Regions from separate parts of the Kurthia sp. FSL E2-0154 genome, predicted to be linked through region 1. Evidence: riboswitches for the same ligand, from Rfam matches in the RefSeq annotation. Region 1 holds a riboswitch; each other region holds the start of a gene.
The links. Region 1 has a riboswitch for thiamine pyrophosphate ahead of thiT (energy-coupled thiamine transporter ThiT). Riboswitches for the same ligand answer to the same signal wherever they lie in the genome.
Positions count from the first base shown of each region.

Region 2: another riboswitch for thiamine pyrophosphate. It lies ahead of MHB75_RS08410 (3-oxoacyl-ACP reductase); the one in region 1 lies ahead of thiT (energy-coupled thiamine transporter ThiT).
Region 3: another riboswitch for thiamine pyrophosphate. It lies ahead of MHB75_RS04785 (ABC transporter ATP-binding protein); the one in region 1 lies ahead of thiT (energy-coupled thiamine transporter ThiT).

Region 1 covers NZ_JBBOPO010000001.1:2,069,671-2,074,816, forward strand. The annotation lists gene MHB75_RS10225 (tryptophan-rich sensory protein) at 1-22, shown strand, start outside; gene map (type I methionyl aminopeptidase) at 77-829, opposite strand; gene thiT (energy-coupled thiamine transporter ThiT) at 999-1,562, opposite strand; TPP riboswitch at 1,657-1,756, opposite strand; gene MHB75_RS10240 (DUF4870 domain-containing protein) at 1,872-2,228, shown strand; gene MHB75_RS10245 (foldase protein PrsA) at 2,249-3,121, opposite strand; gene MHB75_RS10250 (HAMP domain-containing sensor histidine kinase) at 3,185-4,597, opposite strand; gene MHB75_RS10255 (response regulator transcription factor) at 4,581-5,146, opposite strand, start outside.
Region 2 covers NZ_JBBOPO010000001.1:1,716,938-1,722,083, reverse strand. The annotation lists gene menH (2-succinyl-6-hydroxy-2,4-cyclohexadiene-1-carboxylate synthase) at 1-322, shown strand, start outside; gene menB (1,4-dihydroxy-2-naphthoyl-CoA synthase) at 341-1,159, shown strand; gene MHB75_RS08415 (NtaA/DmoA family FMN-dependent monooxygenase) at 1,221-2,525, opposite strand; gene MHB75_RS08410 (3-oxoacyl-ACP reductase) at 2,557-3,309, opposite strand; TPP riboswitch at 3,421-3,520, opposite strand; gene MHB75_RS08405 (carbohydrate kinase) at 3,670-4,767, shown strand; gene MHB75_RS08400 (pseudouridine-5'-phosphate glycosidase) at 4,770-5,146, shown strand, end outside.
Region 3 covers NZ_JBBOPO010000001.1:995,680-1,000,825, forward strand. The annotation lists gene MHB75_RS04775 (RNA polymerase sigma factor) at 23-529, shown strand; gene MHB75_RS04780 (TIGR04104 family putative zinc finger protein) at 516-1,799, shown strand; TPP riboswitch at 1,862-1,970, shown strand; TPP riboswitch at 2,036-2,143, shown strand; gene MHB75_RS04785 (ABC transporter ATP-binding protein) at 2,165-2,941, shown strand; gene MHB75_RS04790 (ABC transporter permease) at 2,938-3,678, shown strand; gene MHB75_RS04795 (ABC transporter substrate-binding protein) at 3,678-4,673, shown strand; gene MHB75_RS04800 (thiamine phosphate synthase) at 4,674-5,146, shown strand, end outside.

The sequences.
Region 1 (5,146 bases):
AAAGCCAAGAACAATCTATTAACATGTTTTACACTATAGAAAAGAGGAGAACGATTTTTTCGTTCTCCTCTTTTTATTAATCAATTTTTGTTGTTAAAATCGGGCCATTTTTTGTCACGATTACTGTATGTTCTAGTTGTGCTACAAATGATTTATCTGGTGTTAAAAACGCCCAACCATCTGTACCTTCAATAATATTTTCAGCTGCTTGTGAGATGAATGGTTCTACTGCGAAAACCATACCTTCTTTCATTAAAGTAGCGTCCCATGCATCATAATAGTTCAATACATATTGTGGTTCTTCATGTAATGAGTGTCCTACACCATGACCTGTTAGGTTCATAATTACTTTTAAACCATTATCATGCGCTTCACGTTCTACAGCTTTACCAATTTGATTCAATTTAGAACCTGGTTTAACCTTTGTCATAGCACGATCAAAAGCTGACTGTGCTACATCACATAATTTTTGTAATTCTGGCTTTTCAGCATCACCTACGATAAATGAAATACCTGTATCTGCATAAAAACCATCCACATGACCTGATACATCAATATTAATCATATCGCCTTCTTTTAGAGGTGTATCGTTTGGAATACCATGTGCTACGACCTCGTTTACACTAATGCATGTGAAACCTGGGAAGTCATATTCTGCTTTTGGTCCAGATACTGCACCTTTTTCTTCAAATAGTTTACCAGCTAATTCATCTAGCTCTTTTGTTGTAACGCCTGGTTTTGTCGCAGCTTTCATTGCCTCGCGAATTTCTGCCATGGCACGACCCGCTTTTAATAACGCATCGATTTCTTGTTGAGTTGTTGCAATCATGTATAACGGTCCCTTCTATATAAAATTCTACTCTTAACTATATCATAATTTTTGTAGATACATATAAAAAGTCTATGCATTCTTTCATACATTCAGTAAAAGTTTTTATTTAGGTGGATATATATATAATAAAAAACGTAACGATTTCTTAGTCGCTACGTTTTTATTCTTAATACGTCTTTTGAACGAATAACTTAGGTGCTGCTCTAAACAATAGATAAATCACGACAGCTGTTAAAATAATAGATGGAATCATATACGAGCTATTATAAACAACCGAATAAATCCACGGGTTTTGGTCGCCCGCATAACTTGCGAAGAATACTGCGCCTGCTACTGTATGTGAAATCAGTCGTAGAATTCCACCAATTGCTGTACCCACTAAAATCCAGCCAAGCATTGCGCCATCTTTTTTCTGTTTTGAAGCACGAATCACCATTGGACGGAAAACGCCTGCAATCCCAACAATTGTGAACGCAAAGAAGTAATCTAAAAACCCTTGTAATGGGGTTAAAATGCTTGCACCTGTTAAAACTTGTAGTACCCCTACAATAAGACCTGTCGCAAGCCCTGGTAATGTTCCCCAACGCATCGCCATCAATACGATTGGTACCATAACTAAACTAATGGAACCACCCTGTGCCCAAATCGAAAACGATAGTTTATCTAAAATAAAACCAATCGCCGCAAAAATGGCCACCTCAATCATCATTAATAATCGTTGTTTGTTCATCTTTATGAACCTCCATTAATTTGATGTCTTACACAATTCCTGTGGTAATCTAGATAAAAAAACGACATCAGGACAGAGCCTGACATCGTTATATGTCGGTTTCTATCCACATTCCTACGCAAGTGTTAACTTACAGGTTCGAAGGGTTGGAGTCGAAACTCTCTCTCAGCACGTATGCACCCCTTGTGGTTTACATCATTATTTTTGAACACTCTCATTCTACTGAATTTAACGAAATATAGCAATAGCATGAAACGATTTCCATTTTTATACGTATATAAGTTATTATGAACAAAAGGGAGGGTTATCATGGAACAGAATAATCGTATTTTATCATCACTTTGTTACTTCAGTATTTTCTTTGCAGGCTTTATTTTACCGCTGATTGTTATGCTCGTTGTAAAAGATCGTGATGTAAAAAAACACGCAACACATGCACTTATTTCTCACTTGTTACTTTATGTTCCTGCAGTTATTTTCTTTATTATTTTAGCAACAATGGGTATCTTTGCATCAGCTGAAATGAGTGATTCAACAGGTGCTGCACTTGGTATAGGTGTCATTATTTTCATCATTTTCATGGCTTTATTCTCATTGGCGATTGTCATTTGGAATATCGTTCGCGGTGTACAAGTATTAACGCAAAAAGAAGCAGATGAGAGATAATTCTCATACTGCTCCTTTTTTTATTTACTGATTGTATTTGTAATGTCGTAGTTTGCCATTTTCTCTGTTAACCAACTTGAATATTGTGCGCTAATTTGCGCTTCAATATACGCTTCTTTTACTTTGTCTTTGACATCTTCATACTTCGCTGTTTTTGCATCGACTGTACCTGTTACTTTGATAATATGGTAACCATAATCTGTTTTGATTTGGTCACTAATATCACCTTTTTTCATGTTGAAAGCTTGTGTTGCAAATTCTTCCACCATTTCTGATTTCGTAAAGTAGCCTAAGTCGCCACCTTTACTTTTCGTCGCAGTATCAGTTGAATATTTCTTCGCCAATTTTGCAAAGTCACCACCTGCATCTAACTCTTTTTTAATTTTTGTCGCAGTTGCTTTTTTCTCTACAAGAATATGACTGGCCTTCACTTGCGCTGCTGTATCGAATGTAGATTGATTTTCTTTTAGATAAGCTTTTAATGTTTCGTCAGATGTATCTAAATCCTTCTCAATCATTTTAGATGCGAGTACATACGTTTTTAAATTCGCTTTAAAATCAGATTTCGACATGTTATTCGATTCAAGTGCTGATTCAAGTGCATCTGCTCCGCCGTATTGTGTTTCGACTTTTTTATATTGTGCATCTACTTCTGCATCACTTGCTGTTACTTTTTGTTTTTCTGCTTCAAGTGTAATTACTTGGTCTTGAATTAATGTTTCAAGTGCTGCACTACCATATTGTTTATTTAAAACATTATTCAGTTGCTGTTGTGTGATTTTCGTATCGCCTACTTTTGCGACATATCCTGTTTTGGCTGTTGCATAATATACACCACTTCCAACAACTAAAACAAAGATGATAGCGATTGCCCAGATCATTCTCTTTTTCATCTATTTGACACTCCTTATTTTTGAACTATCTTCACTATAAAGAAGGAATGTGTCAACGAGATGTCATGCTTCATTTCTTTTCAGTTCAATCACAAAACACGTACCTTGTTCATCGCTATGCACTAAACGTAAGTCACCTTGCATTGACTGTGCCATCATTTTGCTCAGTGGTAAGCCTAATCCTAAACCTCGAATCGCATACTTCTTATTTTCACCTCGGTAAAAACGATCAAAAATAAGTGGCTGTTCTTCTTTCGGAATACCACTTCCCTCGTCTTGAACAAAAATCCGCACCTTTTCTTTATCTGCTTGCAGACGAATATGAATATGACCTTGTTCATGCATTGCCTGTGCTGCATTCGTCCATAAGTTCGTACAAATTTGTTGGAAGCGGACGGGATCAATCGAGAGGTGAATTGGTTCTACATGTTCATCTAATGTAATCTGAACTTGTTCAAACTCTTGTGTAGTTTGCCATTGTTTCATTGTATTTTCTACATACGAATTGATTTCTTTAGTTTCAAATTTAAGTGGGATGGCATTGACTGCAAACGAGTTAAAAGCAAGTAAGTCACCTACCATCGTTTTCATTTTCTTCGTTTCGACCATTGCCATCTGTACAAATTCACGTGCTTCCTCTCCTGTAACAACACCGTCTTTTAATGCTTGAAGTAAGCCGTCAATTGCTGTTACAGGCGTTTTTAATTCATGCGTTACACCTGCTAAAAGCTCTGTGCGCATCGCTTCAAGTTGTTCAAGACGATTCGCCATCTCAGTAAATGACGTGACAAGTTCATATACTTCTCGTTCCTTTGGATGATCTGGCAAAGAGATAGCATAATTCCCTTCTTGGATTTGCTTGGCTGCTACAGCTACCTCCCGAATTGGACGAACTAATCGAGAAGTTAAATAATAGCTAGCTCCAAGTCCAATGAGTGCAAGTGCTCCAATCATTAGTGCTAGTTGACCATATGCTTGATTCGAGCGCGTCATCATTTTTTCATCTTCCATAATAACAACCCAGCCTACATGCTTCTCATCCATTTCTACTTTTTTCTTCACCATATAGTAGGTTTGCGATATACCATCTAAGTCTTTTAGTGTCTGTTTTTCATCTGAAGAAGTTAGTACCTCTTTTGGAATTTTGGTGATTTTTGGTCCCATAGCACGTTCATTTAGTACATCCCCGTCTGTATTTGTTATATAGACTTTTGGTTTTATATCTTGTCTTGGGAACTTCTCAGGATCGCCAATAAAACGATTCGGCACATCATTTGTTGGATTCTCTACATCTGTTAATTGGTTTGTTATTTGTTCTGCTAGTACTTCCATTGTATCCATGCGATACGATACGTTTGTATGACGAATCCATATGGCTGAAATAAGTGCCACAATTGCTAAACCAATGAGTAATACGAGTAAATAGCGCGTCATCCAATACGTTTGTAGTGAGATGCGTTTACGATTTTTGAACACGTAGTTGATACCCCAATCCTCGCAGTGTACGGATTTCACCCTCATCGGCTGACCACGCTTGTAACGCCTTACGCAGTCTTTTAATAGATAAATCAACTGCTCTGTCACTTCCATCGTAGTTCCAGCCCCACACATGCTCTAATAATTGATCACGTGTGAATGTTTGATTCGGATGTTCTGCTAAAAATAATAGTACGGATAAGTCACGTGGCGTGAGTGTCACTTCTTCTCCATGCAGGTGAACTTGATGCGCTGTTGAATCAATTTGTAAAGCTCCAAACTGCTTCACTGCATGTTGTGGTTGATTCACGCGTCTTAACACGGCTTTAATCCGCGCTACCACTTCCTCTGCTTCAAAAGGCTTGGCAATGTAGTCATCTGCGCCACCATTTAAGCCATCTAATTTAAAATGTGTGTCACCAAGTGCAGTCAACATAATCACAGGTGTTTGTGACTGCTCACGAATTTCTTTTAAAATTGTCCAACCATCTTTTCCTGGTAACATCACATCAAGTAATACAAGGTCTGGTTGAAAACGTTCAAATATAA
Region 2 (5,146 bases), 350 kb from region 1:
AACACAAAAGTTATTATCTGAAGAAAAGCAACATGCGATTCGACAGGAACGCTTGAATCAACAAGAGATTGGTTTAGCGAACAGTTTACGTGGAATGGGAACAGGGCAACAAAATTCATATTGGTCGGAGTTGTCAAAATTCGAGAAAAATGTGGTATTATTAAATGGAGAGCTTGACTTGAAGTTTATAACAATCTCTGAGCAGATGAAGGGACTATTTCCAAATGCTCAACAAATTGTTGTACCAAAAGTTGGGCATGCAATTCATGTGGAAAATCCACAATCTTTTGCTACAATAGTAAAAGAGCAATTACATCTATAATAGTAGGAGGAGTTCATAATGACTCGTCAATGGGTAACAGAACATGTCTATGAAGACATTAAATATGAATCATACAATGGAATCGCAAAAATTACGATTAACCGTCCAGAGGTTCGTAATGCATTCCGTCCAAAAACAACTGCTGAAATGATTGATGCTTTCACACGTGCGCGTGATGATGCGAAAATCGGTGCAATCATCTTAACAGGTGAAGGCGAAAAAGCATTCTGTTCAGGCGGTGACCAAAAAGTACGTGGTAACGGTGGTTATGTAGGTGACGATAATATTCCACGTCTAAACGTATTAGATTTACAAACATTAATTCGTAAAATTCCAAAACCAGTTGTTGCGATGGTAGCAGGTTATGCAATCGGTGGCGGACACGTATTACACGTTGTTTGTGACTTAACAATCGCAGCTGATAATGCACGCTTCGGTCAAACAGGTCCTCGCGTAGGTTCATTTGACGGTGGTTACGGTGCAGGTTACTTAGCACGTATTATTGGTCATAAAAAAGCACGTGAAATTTGGTTCTTATGCCGTCAATATGATGCACAAGAAGCACTTGATATGGGCTTAGTTAATACAGTAGTACCTTACGAGCAGTTAGAAGACGAAACAGTGAAATGGTGTGAAGAAATGCTTGCACTTTCACCAATGGCTCTTCGTATGTTAAAAGGCGCGTTCAATGCAGATTCAGACGGTCTAGCAGGTATTCAACAACTTGCAGGTGACGCAACACTTCTTTACTACACATCAGATGAAGCAAAAGAAGGTCGCGATGCATTCAAAGAAAAACGTCAACCAGACTTCGGTCAGTTCCCACGTTTCCCATAGAACTTAAATAATTATAAAAAGTAGCGTAGACCTTTGGATGGTTTACGCTACTTTTTTATTATCATAATCCCATGCGTTCGCGGAATGTATGCTCTGTGTAAGCTTTTCTAAAAATATCTCTTTTTTGCATTTCAGGAACAATCATGTCAACAAAATCTTCTAAACTATCAGGTAATATTGGAGGCATAAGGTTAAATCCATCAGCTACGCCTTCCTTAAACCATATCTCCATTTGATCAACAATTTCCTGTGGTGTACCAATCAATGTACAATGTCCACCACCAGCATTCAAGTAACCGAGTAATTCTTTCACAGTTGGATCAGTATCACGAATGATTTCTAGAATCGTTTCGTAGCGTCCCACAGGTCCATTGAATGCTTCTACAGGAGGTAATGGAGGGACCTTTTCATCAACATTCCAATTTGAGCAGTCTTGCTGAATAAATGAACTTAATTGTTTTAAAGCAACTTCAATTGGGAGAGCTTGGTCTATAGCTTTTTTTTTAGCTAAAGCTTCTTCATGTGTATGACCTACATATGTTACTAATCCAGGTAAAATTTTAATATGTTTCTTAGAGTTAGATGATTTTTCAATTGCGTCATTTAATTTATGTCGAAAATTTTTAGCTTGCTTGAGATTCCATGAGACTGAATAGACTACTTCCGCATGATTAGCCGCTAAAGCAACGCCCTGTTTTGAAGCACCTGCCTGCATTTTGACCGGTGCACCTTGTGGACTTTTTGGTACAGTAGAAGGACCTGCAACTTGGAAATAATGACCACTGTGATTAAAAGAGTGAATATTTGAAGTATTGATGATTTTATTTTCTTCACGATTATGGACGAAATCGCAAGCATCCCAAGATAAAAATAGCTGATCCATAAGTATCGAAAACTCTTCAGCTTTTTCATAGCGTTGATTATGGGGTGGTAATGCCTCCATACTATGATTACGAGCTTCATTGTCACTCATTGATGTAACGAGATTCCAACCTACGCGCCCTTCGGTAAGATGATCTAAACTTAATAGCTGTCTAGAAGCTGTATAGGGATTAGAAAAAGTACTTGAAATAGTGGCAACTAAACCAATATGATGGGTTACTTGAGAAATAGCTGTTAAGTTAATTAGTGGATCAAACCAAAATGCAGGCATGACTTGTGCATCATTTGCTGGAAAAGCATGATGATCTGCAAAAAATACAGCGTCTAACAATCCTTTTTCCGCTAGTTGAGCTAATTCTTGATAATAAGAGATACTTCCAATATCCTCAATGCGTGAATTGTCCATTAGCCAAGCTGCTTGATGATGACCACAACCATATAGTAAAACACCTATATGTAACTGTTTTTCTGTAGTTTTTAACATGATTTACACCTCGATTTATTTTGGATAGAGATTAGTTCATTGTTAAACCACCATCTACTGTAAAGTTCTGTCCTGTAATTCCATGTGCTTTTTCGGAACATAGATACGCTACCATATTGGCAACATCTTGTGGTGTGGTTACTTTTCTTAAAGGTGTAGATTGAGAGATTAAATCGAATACTTCAGGTGTTGTAACAGCACTGGCATCTGTTGTTTTTAAAAGACCTCCTGAAACAACATTTGCTCGGATGCCATAAACGCCTAATTCTGAAGCGAGATTACGTGTGAAACCAATCAAAGCTGCTTTAGCAGTTGTGTATTCATGGTAGGGTACGACAGGATTTTGAAATAAATTAGTACCAATACTAATAATGCTACCATTTTTTCTTTCAATAAATTGCGGAATTACACTCTGGCTTGTATTGAATGCCGCTTTTAACGTACCATCCAGCTGTTTTTGATAATCATCCCAAGAAAGGTCTTTGAAAGATTTTTGTTTAATCGGATCAAATTTAAAGTCGATTAATGCATTATTTACAACAGCGTCTATTTGACCAAAGTGTTCTGTTGCCATGTTCATTAATTGATCGACTTCTTGTCGATTCGTTACATTAGCTTGAATAGCAATCGCTTTGTCTTCACCAATTTCAGCTACTAATTTTTCAGCAGCTTCTTTACTTTGATAATAATTAATGACAACTTGAAAATCTTGTTGTGCAAGTGTTTTGACAATAACTGCACCTAACCCTCTACTCCCACCTGTGACTACTACTGTTTTTTTCATTCAAAACAACTCCTCTTAATTTATTTTAACTTAAAAAAATACACAACCTTCGTAGGAAAGTTGTGTATAACAAATCATTGCATAACAAAAAAGTATAGACTTTTTTCAGTATGTATAGAATTGACACTTTCCTACGCTAGTATTAACTAGTTCAGGTTCAAAGGGTTTGAGTAGGACTCATCTCAGTTAAATAACACCCCTAGTGTAGACCTATTAAGTTACATTGAATACTAACTTATAAGGTTTATATTGTCAAATTTGTTTATTATTTATAACGATAATAAACAAAAGTTTGTTTTTATAAACATTTGACATATAACTTAATTTTGTTTATGATGTAAACAAATAAAACTTAGGGTGATGACATTGACGGAGAGAGAACAAGCACTGATTCAACTCATTAAGGAAAACCCGTTTATGCAGCAACAAGAGATGGCTGAAAAATTAGAAATGTCGAGACCGGCTCTAGCTAACTTAATATCGGGGTTAGTGAAAAAGGGTAAAATTATAGGGAGAGCGTATGTGTTGCCAAAAGAAAACAAAATTATATGTATTGGTGGAGCCAATATGGACCGAAAACTTCATTTGAAGGGACAGGTTCAGATGGGGACATCAAATCCTGTAACATCTACAGAAAGTGTAGGCGGCGTAGCGCGAAATATTGCTGAAAACTTGGGAAGACTTGGACATCAAGTGAGTTTACTGACGACTGCTGGAAAAGATTCTGATTGGCAAGCAATTGTTGCAGCTTCGAATGCTTTTATTCATTTAGAAGAAGTCGAGCAGTTGGAACAATGTTCAACAGGTTCTTACACAGCCATTATGGATGAACAAGGCGAATTGGTTATGGCAACAGCGAATATGGACGTCTATGATGCATTAACACCACAAATTCTAATGAAGCATGAACATGTTTTATCAACTGCTCAGGCAATTATAGTTGATTTGAATTGTCCGAAAGAAACAGTTGATTATATTCAACAATTTGCAGTAACGAGAGAAGTACCTCTTATTATTGTGCCGGTATCTTCTCCAAAGATGAACCGTATGCCAACAACATTAGAAGGCGTTACATGGTTCATCTGTAATACAGATGAAGCCGAAACATTAACAAATCGTACGATTACATCAGAAGCAGATTATTTACAAGCAATTCAAGAAATCGCTCAGATGGGCGTAGAAAATGTCGTAATTACAGCTGGCGCAAAGGGAGTTTATGCTGCAAACAAGAACTTGATGCCAACACATTTTGAAGCACGAGCAGCAAATCAAATTGAGGATGTTACAGGCGCAGGAGATGCATTCGTCTCAGCAGTTGTACATGCTTGGTTAGAGAAGTACACATTTGAACAGACGATTCAAGCAGGATTAATCAATGCGAAAAATACGCTTGAATCTAAGTTTACTGTACGTCCTGAATTAACAAAACAATCGTTAGAACAAGAACTGGAGGATTAATTATGAAACAATACATCGAATTATCAAAAGAAGTACAAGAAGGAATGGACGCTGGTAAAGCTATCGTTGCATTGGAATCAACAATTATCTCACACGGTATGCCCTACCCACAAAATGTACAAACAGCACGTGAAGTAGAACAAATCATTCGTGAATATGGTGCAGTTCCAGCAACAATCGCAATTATCGACGGTAAAATCAAAATCGGTTTATCAGATGAAGAATTAGAAATGTTCGGTAATGCGGATAATGTAGCAAAAGCTTCTCGTCGTGATATTCCATACTTAATCGCAACGAAAAAAATCGGTGCAACAACAGTAGCGGCAACAATGATTGCAGCTGAATTAGCAGGAATCGAGTTATTCGTAACAGGTGGTAT
Region 3 (5,146 bases), 1.1 Mb from region 1:
GTGAAAGGGTGAAAATATGACGATGGAAGAACTGATTGAGGCATATGCAGATTATTGTTATCGTGTTGCTTTTATTTATGTAAAAGACTGCGGAGCAGCAGAAGAAATTGTACAAGATGTTCTACTCGCACATTATCGAAATGAACATGCTTTTGAACAACGTGCCTCTTTAAAGACCTATTTAGCCAAAATAACGGTACATAAAAGTCAAGATTATTTACGAAAAAAGAAAGGGAAGTGGCGCTTCTTTTTTACAAAAGAGAAGGAAGTCGACATAGGCGATTCGACGATTAACCCAGCGAATCTTTATGGAAGAAAAGAAAGAAATGGAGAAGTAGTAGATGCTGTTTTACAACTAGATGAAAAGTATCGTGCCATTATTTTATTTCATTATTTTGAGGAATATACGCTTGCAGAAATTAGTGAGATTTTATCGATTCCACTGAACACTGTAAAAACGCGTCACCAGCGTGCGAAACAGCAACTCAAACAATCGTTAAAGGAGGTTTATTTTGATGAAGAATTTTAAACAATCATTTCAACGAGAGATGAATCAATATAAAATGTCAGAACAGGTAAAAGAGCGAATGATTCAAAAAGGAAAAAAAGAGAGAAGAAAAGTCATCTATAAACCACTCCTATTAACTGCTTGTATGATGGTCGTATTCGCTGGCATTCTTCTTATGATTTTCCAACAACAAACGACACGTGTTGGACAAGCAGAAGATGGGATTCAGTCGATTCGAATTGATACAGAAGCACGTTATGAAGAAGACGGAACAACATTAACGAATCGATGGTTTTCAAGCGAGCGAGAACTATCTTCTTCTAAATTTGAAACATTTCAAAAAAAATTAAAGGCGAGTCCTGTTATAAAAAAAGAAATAGAACCACCTTCTTTATACTATGTTGTCGAAGTAACGAAAGAGAACAACGAAGTCGAAACCTTTTTACTATTTTCGAATGACGAGGATACACAGTATTATGTAAAAGAACTTGATACAGATAAGATTTATAAATGGTCTGACAGTGTAGAGGAAACGGAACTCTTTTTCAAATTAAAACCAAGTGTTATGGAGATAGCACTCATCGCATTTATTTTATGTATACCCACTTTATTTTCAACATTATTCATTGAAAAAGAGAAGAAAGAATCCTATGAATATCAAAATAAAGTGAAAAATATCTTCGGGAAAATAATCCTCTTTTTGAACTTGTTATTAGCAGGGTATATCTATTTGAAAACCCAAAATATTTTTTATTGTGTATTAATCGGTATATTTGTATCAATTATTGGTACATTCAATAAAAACCATATTCGAATGAGCCGTCCAAATGCCATGAAGTTATTAGAAGGAACGAAAGATATACTGGGGTACACATATGCCTTTACAATATTTATTTTTATACTGTACCGTAATCAAAACGCTCTATACGTAGGAATTGCTTTTATTGTTTTAAGCTTTATTTTATGGCTTGTCATGAAAAATCGTGAGGAGGTAACTTGTCCACATTGCGACGAAGTGCTCGACTATCGGACGGCGTGGAAACTTCAGTGGGGTATGAAGAAATATCAAACATGTGAACATTGTGCACAACCGATTTATTTAAATAAAAGGCGCATTGATCTACAAGGCTTCCTGCTAAGTCTTGTGTTAGGCGCATTGTCAATCGGAGCGAATCTATACGGAATTCACATAGCGTATATTATTGGTGTCATCATCGTGTATGTTCTTTACTTTATATTATTTTCACCGCTCTTTATTCGTGTCGACAAAGAGGATAAACCACTTTGGTAATGAAAATAAAACCAACTATTGCATAAATTACTAGGGAGTGCTATACTCACCTTAACAAAATCATAGTGTGCTAGGAGTGCTGGTGTTGCCAGCTGAGATGGAGCCGTAAGCTCTGGATTCTTTCAACCTGATCTAGTTCATACTAGCGTAGGGAAGCCGTTTCGACCGAAAAAACAATTTCAGGTCCCTGTTTCGATACGTGTATGGAGACAGGGGCTTTTTCTAATTTCATAATGCTTCACCACTAGGGGTGCCGTTTTTACGTGCTGAGAGAGGTTTCAATATCTTAACCCTTATTACCTGATCTAGTTCGGACTAGCGTAGGGAAGTGGCATGCGATGATTCTGTCATTTGCAGCCATTTCGATTCTTTGTCGAGATGGCTTTTTTTATAGAGGAGGAAGATCATTGGAGAGTTTAGCTTTACAAGATGTCTGTTTTCGTTACGAAGAACAACCCATTTTAGACCATGTTCATTTTTCCATTCAAGAAGGTGAATTCGTTTCGTTAATTGGTCCGAGTGGTTGCGGAAAAAGTACGATTTTTCGTCTCATTACAGGTCTATCTCAGGCACAGTCGGGACAAGTGACCGTAGCGAAACAACCTGTAGGCTATATGCCACAGCAAGATTTACTGCTCCCTTGGCGAACCGTATTACAAAATACATTGTTGCCATTAGAATGTCAGCGAATACCGAAAAAGAGAGCAGAAGAACAGAGTAAGGCGTTACTCGAGGAATTTGGTCTAGGAGCTTACATGCATAAAAAACCAAAAGACTTATCGGGTGGCATGCGTCAACGTGTTGCATTCATTCGTGCATTGAATGCTTCACAAGATGTACTGTTACTCGATGAACCATTTAGTGCGCTCGATGCACTGACGAAGATGGAGTTACAAGATTGGTTATACATACAAGCGAAGAAATGGCGTAAAACCATTTTATTTATTACGCATGATGTGGATGAAGCGCTCTATTTATCAGATCGTATTCTAACTGTACAGCAGACACCAATTCATACGCTACACGAAACGATTGTCCCAATGGAACATAAAAGACAGCGTTCAGATTTAGCAAGTAAGGAGGTGCAAGACGTGAAGCAACAACTGATTCACATGTTGCAACAAGGACGTCAGCAATTATGAGAAAAAATGCACCTGCGATTTATGTGAGTGTGGGACTGCTACTCATTTGGGAAGTATTTGCGCGCTGGCTAAATGAGATGTACATCTTACCGTCTCCAACGGCCATCTTACAAAAGATGTGGGATTTTAGAGAAGCTCTATTTACCGTCCATTTACCTGCAACACTACAAGTACTTTGGATTGGTTTACTAATTTCAATTATTTTAGGCATTGGTCTCGCGATTATGATGCACCTCAGTCATTGGTCGGAGCGCGCATTCTATCCGCTACTCGTCGCGTCACAGACGATTCCCATTACAGCACTCGCGCCCATTTTTGTTTTATGGTTCGGTTACACGATTTGGAGTAAGGTGCTTGTGACCGTCCTCATTGCGTTTTTCCCGATTGCGATGAGTATGTTTGATGGACTGCGTAGCACAAAGCGTGAACTAGAAGAACTCATGCGAACGTACGGGGCGACAAAATGGCAAATTTTTTGGAAGCTACAACTTCCGTCAGCGCTACCACAGCTATTCTCTGCTTTTAAAATCGCTGTACCGCTCAGTATTATCGGCGCAGCTGTTGGGGAGTGGCTCGGAGCACAGGCAGGTCTCGGTTACTTCAGTAAACGAATGATGACACAGTTAGACGGAGCAGGTGTATTTGCGCCCATCGTTCTATTATCTACGATGGCGATCATCGCTGTCTTCATCATTCGAATCATTGAAAAAAAATATATCGTTTGGAGGAAAGATTAATGCGTTTGATGAAATTTTTTGTACTATGTAGTTTGTTAGTTGTCGTATTAGCAGGTTGTTCAAGTAAAGCAAAAGATGGTAAAGAATTAAAAGAAGTGACAGTTATGCTCGATTGGTATCCGAATGCGATTCATAGCTTTCTCTATGTAGCGATGGAAAAAGGTTATTTTAAAGAAAAAGGACTTGATGTCAAACTACAATATCCATCGAATCCAACAGACCCACTGACTTTAACAGCTGCTGGAAAATCAACCATTGGTATTTACTATCAGCAAGATGTCATTATGGCACGTGCGAATGAAGGAGTTCCAATTCAGTCGATTGGTACGATTGTCCAATCACCACTTAGTCAATTGATGTCACTAAAAGAATCGAATATTCAGCGCCCACGCGATTTAGAAGGAAAAACAGTTGGTTATGGCGGTACACCATTAAGTGAAGCGACAATTAAAGCGATGGTAAAAGAAGATGGGGGCGACCCGAATCAAGTGAAGTTAGTCGACGTCGGCTTTGAATTAGTATCCGCACTCATTACGAAAAAAGTGGATGTTTTAGCAGGTGGTCTAATTAACCATGAGCTACCTGTCATGGAGGAAAAGGGCTATCCGATTTCAACAATGGACCCATCGGAATTCGGTGTACCAAAGAGTCATGAAATCGTCTTCGTAGCAAGTGACCGTACGATTGCGAAAGACGAAGCAACATTAAAAGCATTTTTAGAAGCAGCGAAACAAGGATTTGATTATACGAAGAAGAATCCAGATGAATCGCTTGCTATTCTATTAGATCATCAAGAGAAAGACCAATTCCCACTGACGAAAAGTATCGAGGAAAAAAGCTTGAAGATTGTAACAGATAAGATGGAGACGAAGGAAGAGCCGTTCTTATCGGATAATCCAGCCAGCTGGGAAAAGCAAAATGAGTGGCTCGTTCAACAAAAAATTGCCGACAAAATGGTGCCAACAGACGAGCTATATAAAGAACTGGTGAAGTAGATGAAGATTCATGTTCTTTCAGATGGCAAGCAGACGAATGAACAGTTTGTAAAACGTGTCATGCAGGCAGAAACCGAAATAGACGCGCTACATTTTCGTGAATATGAGCGCACAGCAAAGGAGTTATACCAGCTTATAGATCAGTGTCTACAAGCTGGTTTTCCCCTTCATAAAATGGTCGTCCATGATCGGTTAGATGTTGCCCATGCACATCAAATTCAAACCGTTCAAGTTGGTTACAGAAGTCTACCTATTCCCGTAATTCGCGTGCGCTTTTCAGAATTTTCAATTATCGAATCAGTTCATTCTATTGAAGAATTACATAAGAGTGAGGCGGATCAATGTATGTTATCACCGATTTTTCATACAAGTTGTAAAAAAGATGCGATTCCTTTAGCAGCAGATATTCTCCAAACAGCGAAGCGTCCGTATATTGCATTAGGAGGGATTACGCCCCACAACGTACATCTTGT